One region of the Streptomyces sp. NPDC002309 genome, then DNA from elsewhere that is predicted to be linked to it. Evidence: riboswitches for the same ligand, from Rfam matches in the RefSeq annotation. Region 1 holds a riboswitch; the other holds the start of a gene.
The links. A riboswitch is a leader RNA that binds a small molecule or an ion and turns the genes downstream of it on or off. The one in region 1 is predicted to bind cyclic di-AMP.
Positions count from the first base shown of each region.

Region 2: linked by a shared signal. The riboswitch ahead of ACWCPM_RS03105 (M23 family metallopeptidase) and the one ahead of ACWCPM_RS28080 (transglycosylase family protein) in region 1 are both predicted to bind cyclic di-AMP.

Region 1 is NZ_JBSFCI010000040.1:15,153-23,229, reverse strand. Features, by position in the region: gene eno (phosphopyruvate hydratase) at 1-217, opposite strand, end outside; gene ACWCPM_RS28080 (transglycosylase family protein) at 532-1,215, opposite strand; cyclic di-AMP (ydaO/yuaA leader) riboswitch at 1,219-1,398, opposite strand; gene ACWCPM_RS28075 (transglycosylase family protein) at 1,615-2,664, opposite strand; gene ACWCPM_RS28070 (cytochrome P450 family protein) at 2,810-4,105, opposite strand; gene ACWCPM_RS28065 (nucleoside triphosphate pyrophosphohydrolase) at 4,210-5,226, opposite strand; gene ACWCPM_RS28060 (SurA N-terminal domain-containing protein) at 5,291-5,932, opposite strand; gene ACWCPM_RS28055 (serine/threonine-protein kinase) at 6,076-7,533, opposite strand; gene ACWCPM_RS28050 (hypothetical protein) at 7,599-8,077, opposite strand, start outside.
Region 2 is NZ_JBSFCI010000003.1:17,442-25,518, reverse strand. Features, by position in the region: gene ACWCPM_RS03145 (DUF5994 family protein) at 121-624, shown strand; gene ACWCPM_RS03140 (PP2C family protein-serine/threonine phosphatase) at 705-1,895, shown strand; gene ACWCPM_RS03135 (GTP cyclohydrolase II) at 2,238-2,864, opposite strand; gene ACWCPM_RS03130 (MarR family winged helix-turn-helix transcriptional regulator) at 2,963-3,475, opposite strand; gene ACWCPM_RS03125 (dihydrofolate reductase family protein) at 3,565-4,695, shown strand; gene ACWCPM_RS03120 (hypothetical protein) at 4,776-4,904, opposite strand; tRNA gene ACWCPM_RS03115 (tRNA-Met) at 4,990-5,063, shown strand; gene ACWCPM_RS03110 (PP2C family protein-serine/threonine phosphatase) at 5,231-6,493, shown strand; cyclic di-AMP (ydaO/yuaA leader) riboswitch at 6,709-6,888, shown strand; gene ACWCPM_RS03105 (M23 family metallopeptidase) at 6,900-7,946, shown strand; gene ACWCPM_RS03100 (PrsW family intramembrane metalloprotease) at 8,055-8,077, opposite strand, start outside.

The DNA of each region.
Region 1 (8,077 bases):
CGATGACGGCCAGGACGGCCTTCTCGACGCCCTTGCCGAGGTAGCGGTTGGGGTCGCCGTCGCGGAGTTCGATGGCCTCGAAGGCGCCGGTGGAAGCGCCGGACGGAACGGCGGCACGACCCGTGCTGCCGTCGTCGAGGCCGACCTCGACCTCGACCGTGGGGTTGCCTCGGGAGTCCAGGATTTCCCGGGCTACGACGACGTCGATGGACGGCACGAGCATCTCCTTCGTGGATGTGACGCGATGGAGCAGGACCGCGGCGGCTCTGCGAGACGAGCCTAACCGGCTCCGTGCGATCGGCCAGCCGGTCACCCCTCTGATGGACGGAACCGAGAGTAAATTGTTTCCGAACGAAACAAAGACGGGGGTGCGCCGCGGGGCGAGCGGGACGCGAAAAGCCCCGCCCCGGTGCGTACGGGGGGATGACGCACCGGGGCGGGGAGCCCGTGGGGACGGGGGGTGACCCTCACGGGAGCCTCAGGGGCCTCCTGAAGGGAGGCCGCGCGAGTCGGAGCAGCGGGGGCGCCGTCCTACTTCAGGTGCAGCTGCTGACCCGGGAAGATGAGGTCGGCGTTCTCGACGACGTCCTTGTTCAGCCGGAAGAGCTTCTCCCAGCCGCCCTTGACGTCGTGCTGGGCGGCGATGGTGCTGAGGGTGTCGCCCTCGACGACCTCGTACTCGCCGTCACCCTTCTTCACCTTGTCGCCGGTCGGCGTGGTGACCGTCTCCTCGACGGCCGGACGCTCCGCGGACCGCGAGGCCGGCTGCTCCTCGGTGGCGCGCGTCTCGGTGCCGTCGCTCTGCGAATCGCCGGCCGCGGAGCCGCCACCGGTGTAGGCGGCGTTCGACAGGCCGGTGCCGCAGTGCGGCCAGGCACCCTTGCCCTGACCGGCGAGCACCTTCTCGGCGATCTGGATCTGCTGCTCCTTCGAGGCCTGGTCGGCCGTGCCCGCGAACTGCGTGCCGCCGTACGCGGCCCAGGTCGAGGCGGAGAACTGCAGACCGCCGTGGTAGCCGTTGCCGGTGTTGATGGACCAGTTGCCACCGGACTCGCACTGGGCGACGGCGTCCCACTCGGAGGCCGTGGCGGCGGAGGCGCTGCCGGCCGCGATCAGCGGGGCGGCGACTGCGGCGGCGCCGGTGACACCGACGGCGGCGATGGCGCGAACGGTCCTGGACGCACCGCGATGCTTGCCCTTGCTGGAAAACAGCATGGTTGATCCCCTCACCGACGCCTGCGAGGTGAGCTGTCGGGTTCGGGCCGGTTGAGTTGCCCGGCCGCACCTCACTGGGAGGTGCGGCTTCACCCCGAGCCGGTCCCGGCGCTGAGTCTCCTCAACTGCCGGACACGGCACTTACCTTGGGTCCCCCGCTCCTGCCTGCGGCGCTTGACGCGACGACTGTTCCCGGGTGGCCGCTGGCAGGACTCGGCGTTGCGGCAGCCGGGGCTCGTGGTGACGAGCGGTCATGACCGTAGACAGGCGATCGGCCGAATTTCAAAGACGATCAGGGCTTCTGAGACTCATCCCACACTTTCACCAAATCGGACATTCGACTCGAAGTGTGACGTGAACTCCCGCTGCCCCCAGGCCGTTTCCCGTCCCCGCTCTCCCCTACTTGCCGGCCGACTCCGCGCCGACGTCCAGCGACTGACCGGGGACGATGTGGTCGGGGTCGCCGCCGAGGGCGTCCTGGTTGACGACGTACAGCGCGGCCCATCCGCCCTGCACGCCAAGGGAGTCGGCGATGCCCCAGAGGGTGTCGCCGTCCTGGACCCGGTACGCGCCGTCGGCGCCCGCTCGGGACGTGGCGCCGTCCCGCGAGGCGTGGCGCCCGGAGGAACCGCCGGCGCGCTCACCGTCCTCGTCCGCACTGCCTCCCCGGTGCTTGCCGCCGCCGAGAAGGCCCGTGCCGGTGAGGTCCGATGCGCTCGGAGTGCTCGAGGGCACACCGGAGGGCGAGGAACTCAGGGGCGATTCGCCCGATTCGGGGGATTCGCCGAAACCGGAGGACTCGCCCGGGCCGGGCGATGCCGAGCCGTCGGCACCCGGGGAGCCGGCACCACCGGACGGGGTGGATTCGCCGAATTTTTTCGGCTTCGCGGAGTTCTTCGAGCCGGCGGAGTCCATGGATGCGTCGGCGCCCTGAGAACCACCGGAACGGGCACCACTGGACGAGTGGGACAATCCAAGCGAGTTGGACAGACCGCCTGAATCGCCAGATATCAGATGGGACGGCGTGCTGGACTTGTCACCGGCCACACCCGTGTCGACCGTGGCCGACTCGGAGTCGGCGTCCAGCCCCACCCGCGGGCCGCAGGTGGCCCACGCGCCGACGCCCTGGTCCGCGAGGACCTTCTCGGCGACGGCGATCTGCTGCGAGCGGCTGGCCTGGTCCGCGCTCGCGGCGTAGGTGAGCCCGCCGTGCTCCTCCCAGTCCCGCTGGGAGAGTTGCAGTCCGCCGTAGGAGCCGTTGCCCGTGTCGGCGCTCCAGGAGCCGCCGGTCTCGCACTCGGCGACACGGTCCCAGGTCGTCCCGCTCGCCGCGCTCGCGCCGGTGGCGGCGAGGAGGGGGAGGGCGATGGCGGAGCCGGTCACGCCGGCCGCGACGACGAGTGCGGGCGCCTGACGGGGGCGACGGTGACGACCGTTCCCGGAGAGCATGCGGGGACCTTTCGCGTGACAGCGGGGAACTGCGCGGCCGGTGAAACCGAAAGGCCGTGCTGATGGCTGAACGTATAGGCAGACGATCACTTGTCACAAGTTCATGCCGCGCAGATCACATGGAGATCACATAGTTGAAAGCGCGTCACTTCTCCCGCACCGGTGTGAACTCCACCGGAAGCGTCCGCAGTCCTCGCATGATGAGCCCGCCGCGCCACCTCAGTTCACCCGGGTCCACCGCGAGCCGCAGATCGGGCAGGCGGGTCAGCAGGGAGGCGAGCGCGGTCCGGCCCTCCAGGCGGGCCAGGGGCGCGCCGAGGCAGTAGTGGAGGCCGTGGCCGTAGCCGAGGTGCTGGTTGTCGCGGCGGGCGAGGTCGAGGGTGTCCGGGTCGGCGAACCGCTCCGGATCCCGGTCCGCCGCGGCGAGCACGACGAGGACGGGGTCGCCCGGCGCGATGTCCTGGCCGCCGATGCTGAGCGGCTGGGTGGCGAACCGCCAGGTGGCGAGCTCCACGGGCCCGTCGTAGCGCAGGAGTTCCTCGACGCCGGTCTCCAGCAGGGCCTGTTCACCGCGCGCCAGGGACTGCTGGAGACGGGCGCGTTGGCCGGGGTGGGTGAGCAGGGCGAGGGTGCCGTTGCCGATGAGGTTGACGGTCGTCTCGAAACCGGCGAACAGGAGGATGAAGGCCATCGCGGCCGCCTCGTTCTCGGTGAGGTGCTCACCGTGGTCGGAGGCGCGGATGAGGCCCGAGATGAGGTCCTCGGAGGGGTCGGGTTCGGCGGGGAGGGACTCGCGCTTGCGGTGGATCAGCTCGGAGAGGTAGCCCCGCATCATCTTCACCGAGCGCGCGACCCCGCCCCGGGGGCCTCCGCCGTGGCGGATCATCATGCCCGCCCAGTCCCGGAAGTCGTCCTGGTCCTCGCGGGGGACGCCGAGCAGGTCGCAGATCGCGTAGATGGGGAGCGGGAAGGCGAACTCGTGGATGAGGTCGGCGGAGCCCTCCTGGGCGAACCGGGCGACGAGGTCGTCGGTCAGCTCCTGCACGCGCGGGGCGAACTCGGCGACGCGGCGCGGGGTGAACGCCTTCGAGACGAGCCGCCGCAGCCTGGTGTGGTCCGGCGGATCGATGTTCAGCAGATGCGTCATCAGCTCGGCCTTGCGCTCACCGGGGATGCCGGTCCTGCCCCTGGCGTGCGCGGGCTCGGCGTGGTGCTCCGGGTTCTTGGACAGCCGCTGGTCGGCGAGGGCCTGCTTGGCGTCGGCGTACCGGGTGACCAGCCATGCCTCCACCCCGCTGGGGAGCCTCGTCCGGTGCACGGGGGCGTGCTCGCGCAGCCAGGCGTAGGCGGGATAGGGGTCGGTCGCGAACTCCCAGGTGAAGAGTTCCGGCGCCGGCGTCGAGCGGGGCGCGGGCGCGTCGGGGTGGTGCGGGTCGGTCACCCCCCCGACGGTATCCGCCGGGCCGGACGCCCGCGCCGCCCGGGCGTCCGGCCGTCCGCGCCGACACGCCCTCGAACCGGCCCGGCCCCGTCCGGGCGACGGGACTACGCGCCGGCCCCCTCCGCGGCACGGACCGCGTCCCGGTAGGCACGGGCCGCCGCGCGCAGCGCCGCCTCCGGGTCCGTGCCGGCGGCCTCCGCCCGTGCCGCCAGCGCCAGCAGCTCGTACCCGACGCCCTCGCCCGCCGGCAGGGGCACGTCCAGTCCCGCCGTGCGCACCCGGGAGGCGAGCTTCGCGGCGAGGGCCAGGCCGGGCTGGTGCAGCGGGATGCCCTCGGTCACCGAGGTCCGCCGCTTCTCCTCGGCCTTGGTGCGCAGCCAGTGCTCCTTGACCTCCTCGGGGGTGGCGGCGCTCTCCTCACCGAAGACGTGCGGGTGGCGGTGGACGAGCTTGTCGACGATGGTGCCCGCGACGTCGTCGACGGAGAACGGGGCCTCGGGGTCCTCCTCCGCGATCCGGGCGTGGAAGACGACCTGGAGGAGCACGTCGCCCAGCTCCTCCCGGAGCTCGTCCCGGTCACCGGCCTCGATCGCCTCGACGAGTTCGTACGCCTCCTCGATCCCGTACTTCACCAGGCCCTGGTGGGTCTGCCGGGACGACCAGGGGCACTCGACGCGGATCCGGTCCATGACCTGGACGAGGTCGAGGAGGCGCGCGCCGGGCAGGTCGTAGGAGGCGGGGAGCAGTTCCAGCTCGGGCATGGCGAGGCGCCCGCCGCCCGCGAGCCGCGCCAGCCCGTCCGTGAGGGCCGGCTCGCCCTCGCCGCCGGCGACGACGACGACGGTCCGCCCGCCGGCGCACGCGTCGACCAGTTCCCCGGCGGTCGGGGACGCCTCCTCCACCGCTATGCCCGCCTCGCGCAGATACGGCAGCTGCGGATGTGTCCCGTCGGCACACAGCACACGGTCGGCGGCGTGCAGCGCCCGCCAGGCGGGCCAGGAGAGCAGTCCGGGGGCCACACGGTGGCTGGTGGTGAGCAGGACGACCCGGCCGGTGCCCGGGGGCGTCGGCGCACCGCCCTTCCCGGCGTCAGGAGCTCTGTCGAAGCTGGTTGCGTTCACGGTCCGAACGTAACCCACGCCGCCGACGGACCGGCGCGCCGTCCACCGGCGGCCCCGCCGGGACTTACGCGGGCTGCTGCCCCGCCGTGATCTCGCGCACCCACGGTGTCTTCGCGTCCACACGGCTGCTCTTCTGGACGTCCCAGCTGCCGTAGCGCGGGTTCAGGTCGACGCTCAGCTTCTCGGACGCCTCCGACAGCGCCTTCCAGAAGGCGGGCTGGCTGGTGTCGGTGCCGAGCTTCGCGGCGAGCTTCTGGGCCTCCAGCTGGAGGCGGAGGTTCTCCTCCAGGCGCTCCGGCGCCACCCCGTACTGCTGCAGCCAGGTCGTCTCCAGCGCCTTCGCGCCGCCGACCTGCTCCTGCAGCCCGCCGCGCATCTCCTGGACCTCCTTGCGGCTCACCGAGATGCCGGCGTCCTGGGCGGCACGGTGCAGCACCCGGTCCAGGACCATGCCGTGCAGCGTGTCGCGGGTGAGGGTGCCGGTCTTGGCGATCACCTGCGCGTACTGCGTCTCGTCGGCCACCGCCGCCCGCTGCGCCTCGCGCACCTCGGTGACCCGGGTCTCCAGCTGCGACACGGTGATCCGCTGACCGCCGACGACGGCGGCCGCGCCCGCGTGCGCGTCACTCCCGCAGGCGGTGAGGGCGGGCGCCGAGGCGATCGCGGCGAGAAGAAGGAGCGCGGTGCGGCGACGACGGCGGTGCAAGGAAACCTCCCGAGGAGATTGTGCGACGGAGCACAAAGTCTTGCGGTGATCGATGGTAGGCAGCAGTACGGCTTTGGCCAACCCATTCGACCAACGATTCACCAGGACTTCGGGCACCGCCGCGCCGTCCGGCTGCCGGGCGACTATCCGCGCACCTGTCCCAGCCACTGCAGCGTCCGGCGCACCTCCACCGCCAGCGGATGCCCCAGACCGCTCGTCCGTTCGACGTCGTGCAGCAGCCGCGCCAGCGTGTCGTGCGCGGCGGCGCGGTCCCCGACGGCCAGCAGCAGATGGCCCATGCGGCGGCGGACGTCGAGGGCGAGGTGGGGGTCGCCGGAGACGTACTGGTTCTCGTAGTACGGCAGCAGCGCCCGGTAGGCGGCGAGCGCCGCCGCCGGTTCGCCGAGCTGTTCGAGGCACTGGGCGGCCTCGTAGCGGAAACGCAAGGCCTGCGGGTCGGCCTGGCCGGCCTCCGCGGCACGTTCGTCGGCGAGGCGGCGCAACTCGGGCAGCGCACGCCGGTACTGGCCGTCGTCCATGAGCGTCGCGGCGTACTGCTTGCGCAGCGTGCGCACGACGGGTGAGTGCTCGCCGTGCTGTTCGGCCGCGGTCGGCAGGATCGCGCCGAGGATGTCGACGGCCTGGGTGATGCGGCCCTCGCCGAGGAGCCGCTTGACCTCGTCGACGGCGCGCGCGACGTCCGGTCTCCCGGTGGCCGGCGGGACGGGGGCGGGCTGGGGCGCGGGCGTGCGGGCGCGGTCCGGCCAGGGGGCGTGCGGGCGTACGAACGGGCGCGTGGGGTCAAGGGCCGCCCCGCTGGGGGTGCCGCGCGCGGGCAGCAGCGGCGACAGCTCCTCGTACACCTCCTGCGCGGAACCCGGCCGGTGCTGCGGGTCCTTGGCGAGCAGGCGCAGGACCAGCGCTTCGAGGGCCTCGGGGACCTCGGGACGGATCCGGCGCACGGGGACCGGGGGCTCGTACAGGTGGCGGTGGAGCACGCCGAGCGCCGTGGATCCCGCGAAGGGGACTTCGCCGCTGAGGAGTTCGTGCAGCAGCACTCCGAGCGCGTACAGGTCCGTGTACGGGCCGACCGCGCCGCTCATCGCCTGCTCGGGCGCCATGTAGGCGGGCGAGCCGATCGGTGAGCCGGTGTGCGTCAGGCGGGTGGTGTCGGTGTCCATGACCGAGGCGACGCCCAGGTCGAGGACCGTGACCGTGCCGTCCTGCTTGACCATCACGTTGCGCGGCTTGAGGTCGCGGTGCACGATCGGCACCGCGTGCACCGCGCTCAGCACGGCGCACAGTTGCGCGGCGACCGCCACCGCCCACTGCCACGGGTACGGGTCGCGCCCGGCGAGATGGCCGGAGAGGTCGACGCCGTCCACGTACTGCATGACGAGGAACAGCTCCTCGGCCTCGCTGCCCGCGTCGTGCACCGTGACCAGGCCGGGGTGGTCGACCCGCGCGGTCACCCGGCACTCGCGCACGAAGCGCAGGCGCAGCTCGTCGGCCTCCTGCCCGGCCACCTTGTCGGGGCGCAGCAGCTTCACCGCCACACGCCGGTCGAGCCGCCGGTCGTACGCCGTCCAGACCTGGCCCATGCCGCCCTGCCCGATGAGCGTGGCCAGTTCGTAGCGGTCGGCCACGACGCGTCCCGCCGTCGCCGTCACCGTCCGCCCTCGGGCTCGCCGTCGCGCCGGCCGTCCTGCTGACGGAGGTAGTCACTCAGCTCGTCCAGCTCGGCCCGGACCTGGTCGATACGGGCGGGGGCCGGGCGCTGCGGGGGCGGGGTGGGTATCGGGGGCCGGGGGTGAGGTGTGTGCGGGCCGTGCGGGGGCAGGGGCGGCGGGGTCCGGGCCCCCGTCTGCGGCACCGTCGTCGCGTCGGTGTACGGCTGCTGCGGGTAGCCGTACGCCTGCGCCGTCCCGGGACCGTGCCGGAGCCGGTGGAAATGGCGTATCTCCGCGGCGAGGTAGTACGCCAGCACCGCCACCAGCGTGCCCAGGAGCAGCGCGAGGCCGGTCCAGCCGCCCGCGGTGTGGATCTCGTCGCCGGGTTCGGTGCCGAGGAGGACCACCGCGAGGATGTCGATGGCCAGCACGGCCACGAACAGGCCCCAGTCCAGCGACCGGCGCGTGACGATGG
Region 2 (8,077 bases), on a different contig from region 1:
CCTGGGAGACACGGAGAACATGTCGGGCGCACGACCAGGGCGGCGCCCTTCCCGGCGAGTGGCGGAAAGGCGGGTGACGGACAAGAGACGGCCCCAGGCTCTCTGGAACGGGATCGCACGATGGACTCCCTCACACCACCCACCGCCGGTCCACCACGACGGGACGACGGGCACACGTACACGATGCCGCTGTCGCGGCTGAGCCTCACACCGGAGGCCAGCCACGGTCCACTGGACGGAGCGTGGTGGCCGCGTTGTGACGCCCTGGCCCTGGAACTGCCCGCGCTCGTGGGCTCGCTGGACCCCGGCCACGGTACGGTCACCCGCGTCACGGTGGATGCCGCTGCGTGGCCCGACGCCCCGGAAATGTTGTCGGCACCCGACCACGTGATCGAGGTCGTCCTGAGCGACGCCGCCGACGAGGCGCATGCCGTCACCCTGGAGTGCGGCACCGTGGGGCGTTGGGAGCTGCTGGTCATCCCGCCCGACGAGCCGACGGGGACGGCAGGTCGGCTGCTGAGGGCCGCGGCCGATCCCTGGAACACGCAGTCGGCTCGGCGCATCCTGGCCCGAGTCGAGGACGGCCACGGCCAGGAGAGCGCCTGGCAGCGGAACGCCCCATGATGGACTGATGGGACAGACCGCTTTTTCGTCGGCCACCGCCGCCGCCCGTGTCGGCGTGGACCACGTCTAGTGAGCGGCTGATGGCCGATCCGCGCCCGGACCGCTCCGAGAGCTTCGGGGAAGCGCTCCTGGGGACGGTTCTCGATCGCGCGCATCAGCTTCCGCCGCACCTTGTCGGCTCCCTGGTCGCCGAGGTGATGGAACGGCTGGGAGGCCGCCGTCCGCAGATCCTGCTGCAGGACTACGGCCAGCTGCTGCTCGTACCGTTGCCCGGCGAGGGCCTCATGGACGAGGACCCGCTGGTGATCGACGATTCCGCCGCGGGCCGCTGCTTTCTCGGTGCGCTGCCCGTCGAACTGCCCGAGGGCGACGGCGTACGCGTCCACCTGCCGCTGCTGGACGGTGGCGACCAGGTGGGCGTCATGGCCGTGACGCTGGATCGGGTCGACGACGACGACCGCCGCCTGTTGCGCCGTCTCTCCGCTCTGGTGGCAGACCTGCTGGTGACCAAGAACGGATATTCCGACCTGTTCTTCCGTACCCGACGCCGTGAGGCGATGAGTGTGGCCGCCGAGATCCAGTGGGCGCTGCTGCCGCCCCTGGCCATGATCATGCCGCGCGTCGCCCTGGCCGGAGTCCTGGAGCCCGCGTACGACGTGGCGGGGGACAGCTTCGACTACGCGCTCAACGGCGACATCCTCCACCTGGCCATGATCGACGCGATGGGGCACGGCCTCGGCGCGGCCACGATGGCCACCGTGGCCATCGGCGCCTACCGTTACGCCCGCCGCCTGAGCACCGGCCTGACGGAGATCTACGCCTTCATGGACGATGCCGTGGCGAAGCAGTTCGGCGCCGACCACTTCGTCACCGCGCAGATGATGCGCCTGGACACGAGGACGGGCGACCTGCAGTGGGTCAACGCCGGCCACCCCGCACCGATACTCGTCCGCGACCACCGTGTCACGCGCCGACTCGTCGGACCGACGACTCTCCCCGTGGGACTCGGCGGTGCGGAGCCGGAGGTCAGTCAGCTGAGGTTGGAACGGGGAGACCGCGTCCTGTGCTTCACCGACGGGCTGATCGAGGAGCACAGGGCGGGCGAGGAGCAGTTCGGGGAGGAGCAGTTGATCGACTGGGTGAACCGGCTGGAGAGGAGCGGCCGCGGAGTCCGGGCGGTGGCGCGGGCCCTGTCGCACACACTCGAGCGGGCGCGGGGCGGCCGGACCACGGACGACGCGACGCTGCTCCTGGTGGAGTGGCGCGGCTGACCGGACCGCCGGGTCCGCCCCGGTACGGGCAACTCGTCAGCCTGACGCCGTCCACTCGCTGCCCGTGCCGATGAGGATCTGCTCCGCAGAGCTGACGTTGCAGGCACGGTGTCACCGGGACGGCCGCTGCGGTACGCCCGCCACCGGGCGGTCGGCGAACGGTTCGGCCACGGCGAGCGCCACGTCATCGAGTTGGGGGCTGGTCCGGCGGGTGTGAGGGGGCGGAGCGTCGGCAGCGGGTGTGCCACCGCGCGGGAACGATGCCGGAGCGGACGGTGACGCAGGGCAGTTGCCGACGGGTGGGCCGCCCCAGGACCGCGGCCCACCTCCGCTCTCCTGCCCTCAGCTCACGCTCAGCTTTTCGAGCGGCAGCGTGTGCTGGGTCTGGAGGACCTTGGCGCGTAGATAGCGGACGTTGTGGGCGGTGGTGAAGACGCCGGTGGGGACGCGGTCGTGGACGGCGATGCCGAGGGCGCGGAGCTGGTCGGCCTTGTCGGGGTTGTTCGACAGCAGGTCGAGGTCCGACACGGACAGGGCGCGGAGCATCTGGGCCGCCGCCGTGTAGTCGCGGGCGTCCTCCGGGAGGCCGAGCGCGGTGTTCGCCTCGTACGTGTCGAGGCCCTGGTCCTGGAGGGCGTACGCGTCCAGCTTGTTGTAGAGGCCGATGCCGCGGCCCTCCTGACGGAGGTACAGCAGCACGCCGCCGCGGGCCGCGATCCGCTCGACGGCCTCGCGCAGCTGGGGGCCGCAGTCGCAGCGGGCCGAGCCGAAGACGTCTCCGGTGAGGCATTCGGAGTGCAGGCGCACCAAGGGGCGGGGGCCGGGTTCGCCGAGGACGACGGCCACGTGTTCCCGGCCGTCGGTCAGCCCGTGGAAGGTGACCAGGTCGGCGTCGACGCTGTAGCCGTCGTGGAAGCGCAACGGCACCCGGACGCGGGCGCGCGGCGTAGCGGCGGGGAAGTCGGGCATGCGGGCCTCCGAGGTCGGGTTGTTTCAGATTTGAAGCAGCCTGATGGAAGGTGACCCTAGCCCATGCTTTAAAGTTGAATCAAACGGTTCGGGAAAGCTCAGGAGCACGCCGACGAGCGGCGCCGCCACGGCATGTCCCCGGACGCGCCGTCCGCGTCCTCGCCCTGCAATGCCCGCGCGACCCCCGTGAAGATCTCCTCCAGCTGCCCCACCTGCTGAGGGGTCAGATGGTCGAAGAGTGTCGCGCGCACCGTCTCCACATGTCCCGGCGCCAGCCGTTCCACCGTGCTCACCCCCTCCTCGGTGAGCGCGGCGACGCTCCCGCGCTTGTCCCGGGAGCACTCTTCACGGCGTACCAGCCCGTCCTTCTCCAGTCGGGTGACGGCGTACGTCAGCCGACTGCGCGTGATCTTCAGCCGCTCCGCGAGTTCGGTCATGCGCAGTCGGCGTTCCGGGGTCTCGGAGAGATTGGCGAGGATGGAGTAGTACATGTGCGGCATGCCGGCCTCCTGCTGGAGCTGCCGGTCGAGCGCGTCCTCCAGGAGATGGGAGGCCCCCATGTACGCGCGCCAGGCGCGCTGCTCCTGTGGGGTGAGCCAGGGAGTCGTCATGCTGTCAGTGTAGTTTTGCTTAAAACTTGAACCAAGTAGCCGGGGGTCGGCGAGCCGCCGGTCCCGACCTCCGAGGTGGAGTGCGCCCCATGCCCTACCCCTACGTCCTCCTGTCCGCCGCCGTCTCCCTCGACGGCTACCTGGACGACGCCGGTCCCGACCGCCTCCTCCTCTCCAGCCCCGCCGACTTCGACCGCGTCGACGAGGTGCGGGCCTCCGTGGACGCGATCCTCGTCGGCGCAGGCACCCTCCGCGCCGACAACCCCCGCCTGCTGGTCAACTCGCCGCAGCGGCGGGCGGCCCGGACGGCCGCGGGAGAGCCGGAGTACCCCCTCAAGGTCACGGTCAGCGGCACGGGTGACCTCGACCCGGCCGCCAACTTCTGGCACACCGGCGGTGAGAAGGTGGTGTACACGACGGCGAAGGGCGCCCTGCGTCTCGACGAGAACCCCGTGGCCGCGGACGTGGTCGCGCTCGGGGACGCCCTCGACTGGCGTGCGCTACTGGCGCACCTGCACGACGTACGGGGAGTCCGCCGGCTGATGGTCGAGGGCGGCGGCACCGTCCACACCCAGCTCCTCCTGGAGGGCCTCGCCGACGAGGTCCAGCTCGTCCTCGCCCCGCTCTTCGTCGGCGACCCCGCCGCCCCCCGCCTCTTCGGTCCCGGCCGCTACCGGTCCGGCCGCCTGCGCCTGGTCGAGACCCGGCGGATCGAGGACGTCGTCCTCATGCGCTACGAGCCCACCGTGCCCGGCACCGGCACCCTCGCCGTGGCCGCCGACCGCCGTTGGCTGGCCCTCGCCTGCGAGCTGGCGGCGCTGTGCCCGCCCTCGGAGACGGCGTTCAGCGTCGGTGCGGTCGTCGTGGCGCGGGACGGCACCGAACTCGCGCGGGGTCACTCCCGGGAGGCCGGCGACCCGGTCGTCCACGCGGAGGAGGCGGCGCTCGCGAAGATCGACCCGGCCGATCCCCGGCTGCCCGGCGCCACCGTCTACACCAGCCTGGAACCCTGCACCCGCCGCGCCTCCCGCCCCCGGCCCTGTGCGGGGCTGATCCTCGACGCCCGGGTGGGGCGCGTGGTGACGGCCTGGCGGGAGCCGGACACGTTCGTGGCGGGCGCGGACGGGAGCGGGATGCTGGCGGGGGCCGGCGTCGAGGTGGTCGTGCTCCCGGAGCAGGAGGAGGCGGCGAGGCAGCCCAATCGGCATCTGGTGGGGTGAGCCTCACAGGAGGCGCGCGTGGCCGGCGCGGGAAGGCCAGGTCCGGGCGGCGGGGGCGGGTCGGTCCTGGCCGGCGCCTGTCACCGGTCGGGGAGGGCCGGGTCGCGGTCACCGGTCGGGGAGGGCCGGGTCGCGGTCACCGGTCGGGGAGGGCCGAGGTCGCGGTCCACCGGGGAGAGGCCGGTGACCGCGACGTCGGTACGGGTCACGGAAGGCCTCGGCGTCGCCGAGAGCGGAGGCGGGAGAAACCCTGGCGCGGAACGTCGCGCGCATGGCGTACACTGGTCTTAACGACGCGGGGTGGAGCAGCTCGGTAGCTCGCTGGGCTCATAACCCAGAGGTCGCAGGTTCAAATCCTGTCCCCGCTACTGAAGGCCCGGGGCCGGAATCCAGATCGTGGATTCCGGCCCCGAGTCGTTTCCGGGCATCCCCCGCGGGCCCGCGTCCGTCATCCGGTCGGCCCGTCCGGCTGGTCCCGCCCGCGTACTCCAGGAACTCTGGACGGGTGCGGTGACCTGAGTAACGGGAGACGACAGTGCGGCCTGCGGAGGCGGACGGAGAGCGGCCGAACCCCGGTCCCGGCGACCGGACTCCCCGCGACCCGGCCTCCGAAGCCGCCCGTGGCCGTCGGCGCGACACCCCCACCGACGCCCCCACCTTCGCGCGACCGGTGCCGCCCGAGCCGCCCGTCCCGCCCCCGGAGGAACGGCGGATCTCCCGTGCCCGCGCCTTCGTCCGCGTCCTGCCCGCCCTGCTGCTCGTCGTCGGTGGCTGCTACGACTACTTCACGCCCCGCGGCTTCACCGGAGCCCCCCTCTTCACGGCCGCCCCGCTGGTCGCCGCTCCGCTCCTCTCCCGCCGCGCCACGATCCTGACCGGCGTCGGAGCCGTCGCCATGGTCCTGGGGCTGCAGAGCTGGTACGGCACCCTGATGGAGGTCGAACCGTTCACCGAGCTGATCACCGTGGCCACGGTCGCCGGACTCGCCGTGGTGGTCAACGTGCTCGTCCGGCGCAGTCACGCCCGCCTCGACTCGGCCTGGGAGATCGCCGAGGCCGCCCAACTGGCGGTGGTGCCGGAGCCGATGGAGCGGATCGGCGGGTTCGAGATCGCCGCGCGCTACCAGGCCGCTCAGGCGGACGCCTTCATCGGCGGTGACCTCTACGCGGTGCAGGACAGCCGGTACGGACTGCGACTGGTGGTGGGGGACGTGCGGGGCAAGGGCATGGGAGCGGTCGCGGCGGTCGCGGTGGTCATCGGGGCGTTCCGGGAGGCCGCCGAGCAGGAGCCGACGCTGGAGGCGGTCGCGGGGCGGCTGGAGAGGGCGCTGGCCCGCGAGGACACCCGCCGGGGCGGGATCGATGCCGTCGAGGGGTTCACCACCGCCGTGCTCGCCGAGATCCCGCACGACGACGGCGTCGTACGGATCCTCAACCGGGGCCATCCGCCGCCGCTGATGCTGTACGCCGACGGCACCGTGCGCCCTCTGCCCGCCCGCGACCCGGCACTGCCGCTGGGGATGGGTGAGTTGGGCTCGTGGCCGGCCTGTGCGGAGGAGACCCCGTTCCCGGGCGGGGCGACGCTGCTGCTGTACACCGACGGCCTGACCGAGGCGCGCGACGCGCGGGGCGTCTTCTACGATCCGGTGGCCCGGCTGGCCGGCCGGACCTTCCGCGGCCCCGGCAGCCTCCTGAGCGCGGTGACCGAAGAGGTGCACCGGCACTGCGGTGGGGGCACCACCGACGACATGGCGCTGCTCGCGGTCCGGCGGCCCGACGGCGAGTGTCACCCGGGGTGATCGGGCGGGAGCCCTCCGCATAACAACTGATACACCGTCAGATGTGGAGATCGCTCCGGGTGGCGGTCAACTCGCCCGATTTTCGCCGCTCATGAACCCGTACGTCCCGACAGAAAGCGTTAATGATCAAGTGGAACAGCTTGGAAATCATGCCCCGGTTCTATTAACGTCCGATAACGCAGCGCGGTCGTCCCAGCCGTCACAAGAGGCGGCTCCGTGCGCACGCGCCGAATCCCGCGCGAGGCCCTCACCGGCCGCACAAGGGAACCGGGGAACCATCACATTGGGGTGAATCGGGTGTATGCCGCCGTAGCGGTACGGCTGGTATACGCGCGTAGGAGACCTTCCTGCTCCGAACCCGTCAGCTAACCCGGTAGGCGAGAAGGAAGGAAAGGAGTACGCCCACGTGGCGTCCAATCGGCCTGCCCCACAGGCCCCGTTCGTGCCGGAACAGCGCACCGCCGACGGCACCGACACATTCGTCTACGGCGCGCCGCGCACCGACGAGGGCCCGTGGGAGGAGTGGAATCCCAGCGCGGAGACCCTCCGTCCCGTGCGCGGCCGGCACCGTGTCGGCAAGCAGCGCGGCGGCGGGCTCGCCCGCAGCTCCACCGTCCTCGGCGTCGGTGTCATAGCGGCGGTCGGCGCGGGCGGCATGGCGAGCGCGAACACCGGCAAGCCGCCGGTGTCGATCTCGATGCCCGACCTTCCCAACGTCGGCTCGCTGATCTCCGACGACAGCGCCGACTCCGCCGGCACCAAGACCGCGACCGCCCCCCTCAGCAGCCTCGCCACGGCCACCGTGGACACCGCTGAGGGCACCACCGACGCCGGTGAGACGCTGCGCGCCCGCATCATCGCGCAGGCCGAGCAGCAGCAGGAGCAGGTCGAGAGCAAGGCCGTCGCCGAGGCCGTGGCCGCCGCCGAGAAGGCCGCCGCCGATGCCGCCGCCAAGGCGGAGGAGGAGGCCAAGGAGAAGGCCGCCGCCGCCAAGGCGAAGGCCGAGGAGGAGGCCCGTCAGAAGGCCGAGGCCGAGCGGCTCGCCGCGCTGGCAAAGCAGTTCACGCTGCCGACCTCCTCGTACACCCTCACCTCCACCTTCGGTCAGGCCGGCGCCCTGTGGTCCTCCGGCTACCACACCGGACTCGACTTCGCCGCGCCGACCGGCACCCCGCTCAAGGCCGTCCACAGCGGCACCATCACCGAGGCCGGCTGGAACGGCTCGTACGGCTACAAGACCGTGCTGACCCTCGACGACGGCACCGAGATCTGGTACGCCCACCAGTCGTCGATCGGCGTCAGCGTCGGCCAGAAGGTCGCCACCGGCGATGTGATCGGCCGCGTGGGCGCCACGGGCAACGTGACCGGCGCGCACCTGCACATGGAGGTGCACACCGGGGGCGGTGGCATCGACCCGCTGGCCTGGCTGCAGAGCAAGGGCCTCAACCCCTGAGAATCCCGGCACGGGTCTCTCGCGAACCCCGGCGGTCCTGACGGCAACCCCCCGACGTCAGGACTGCCGGTTTTCGCTTGTCCGGACCCGTTTCGCGCCCTGCTCGTGCTACGACCGGTACGGGTTGTACG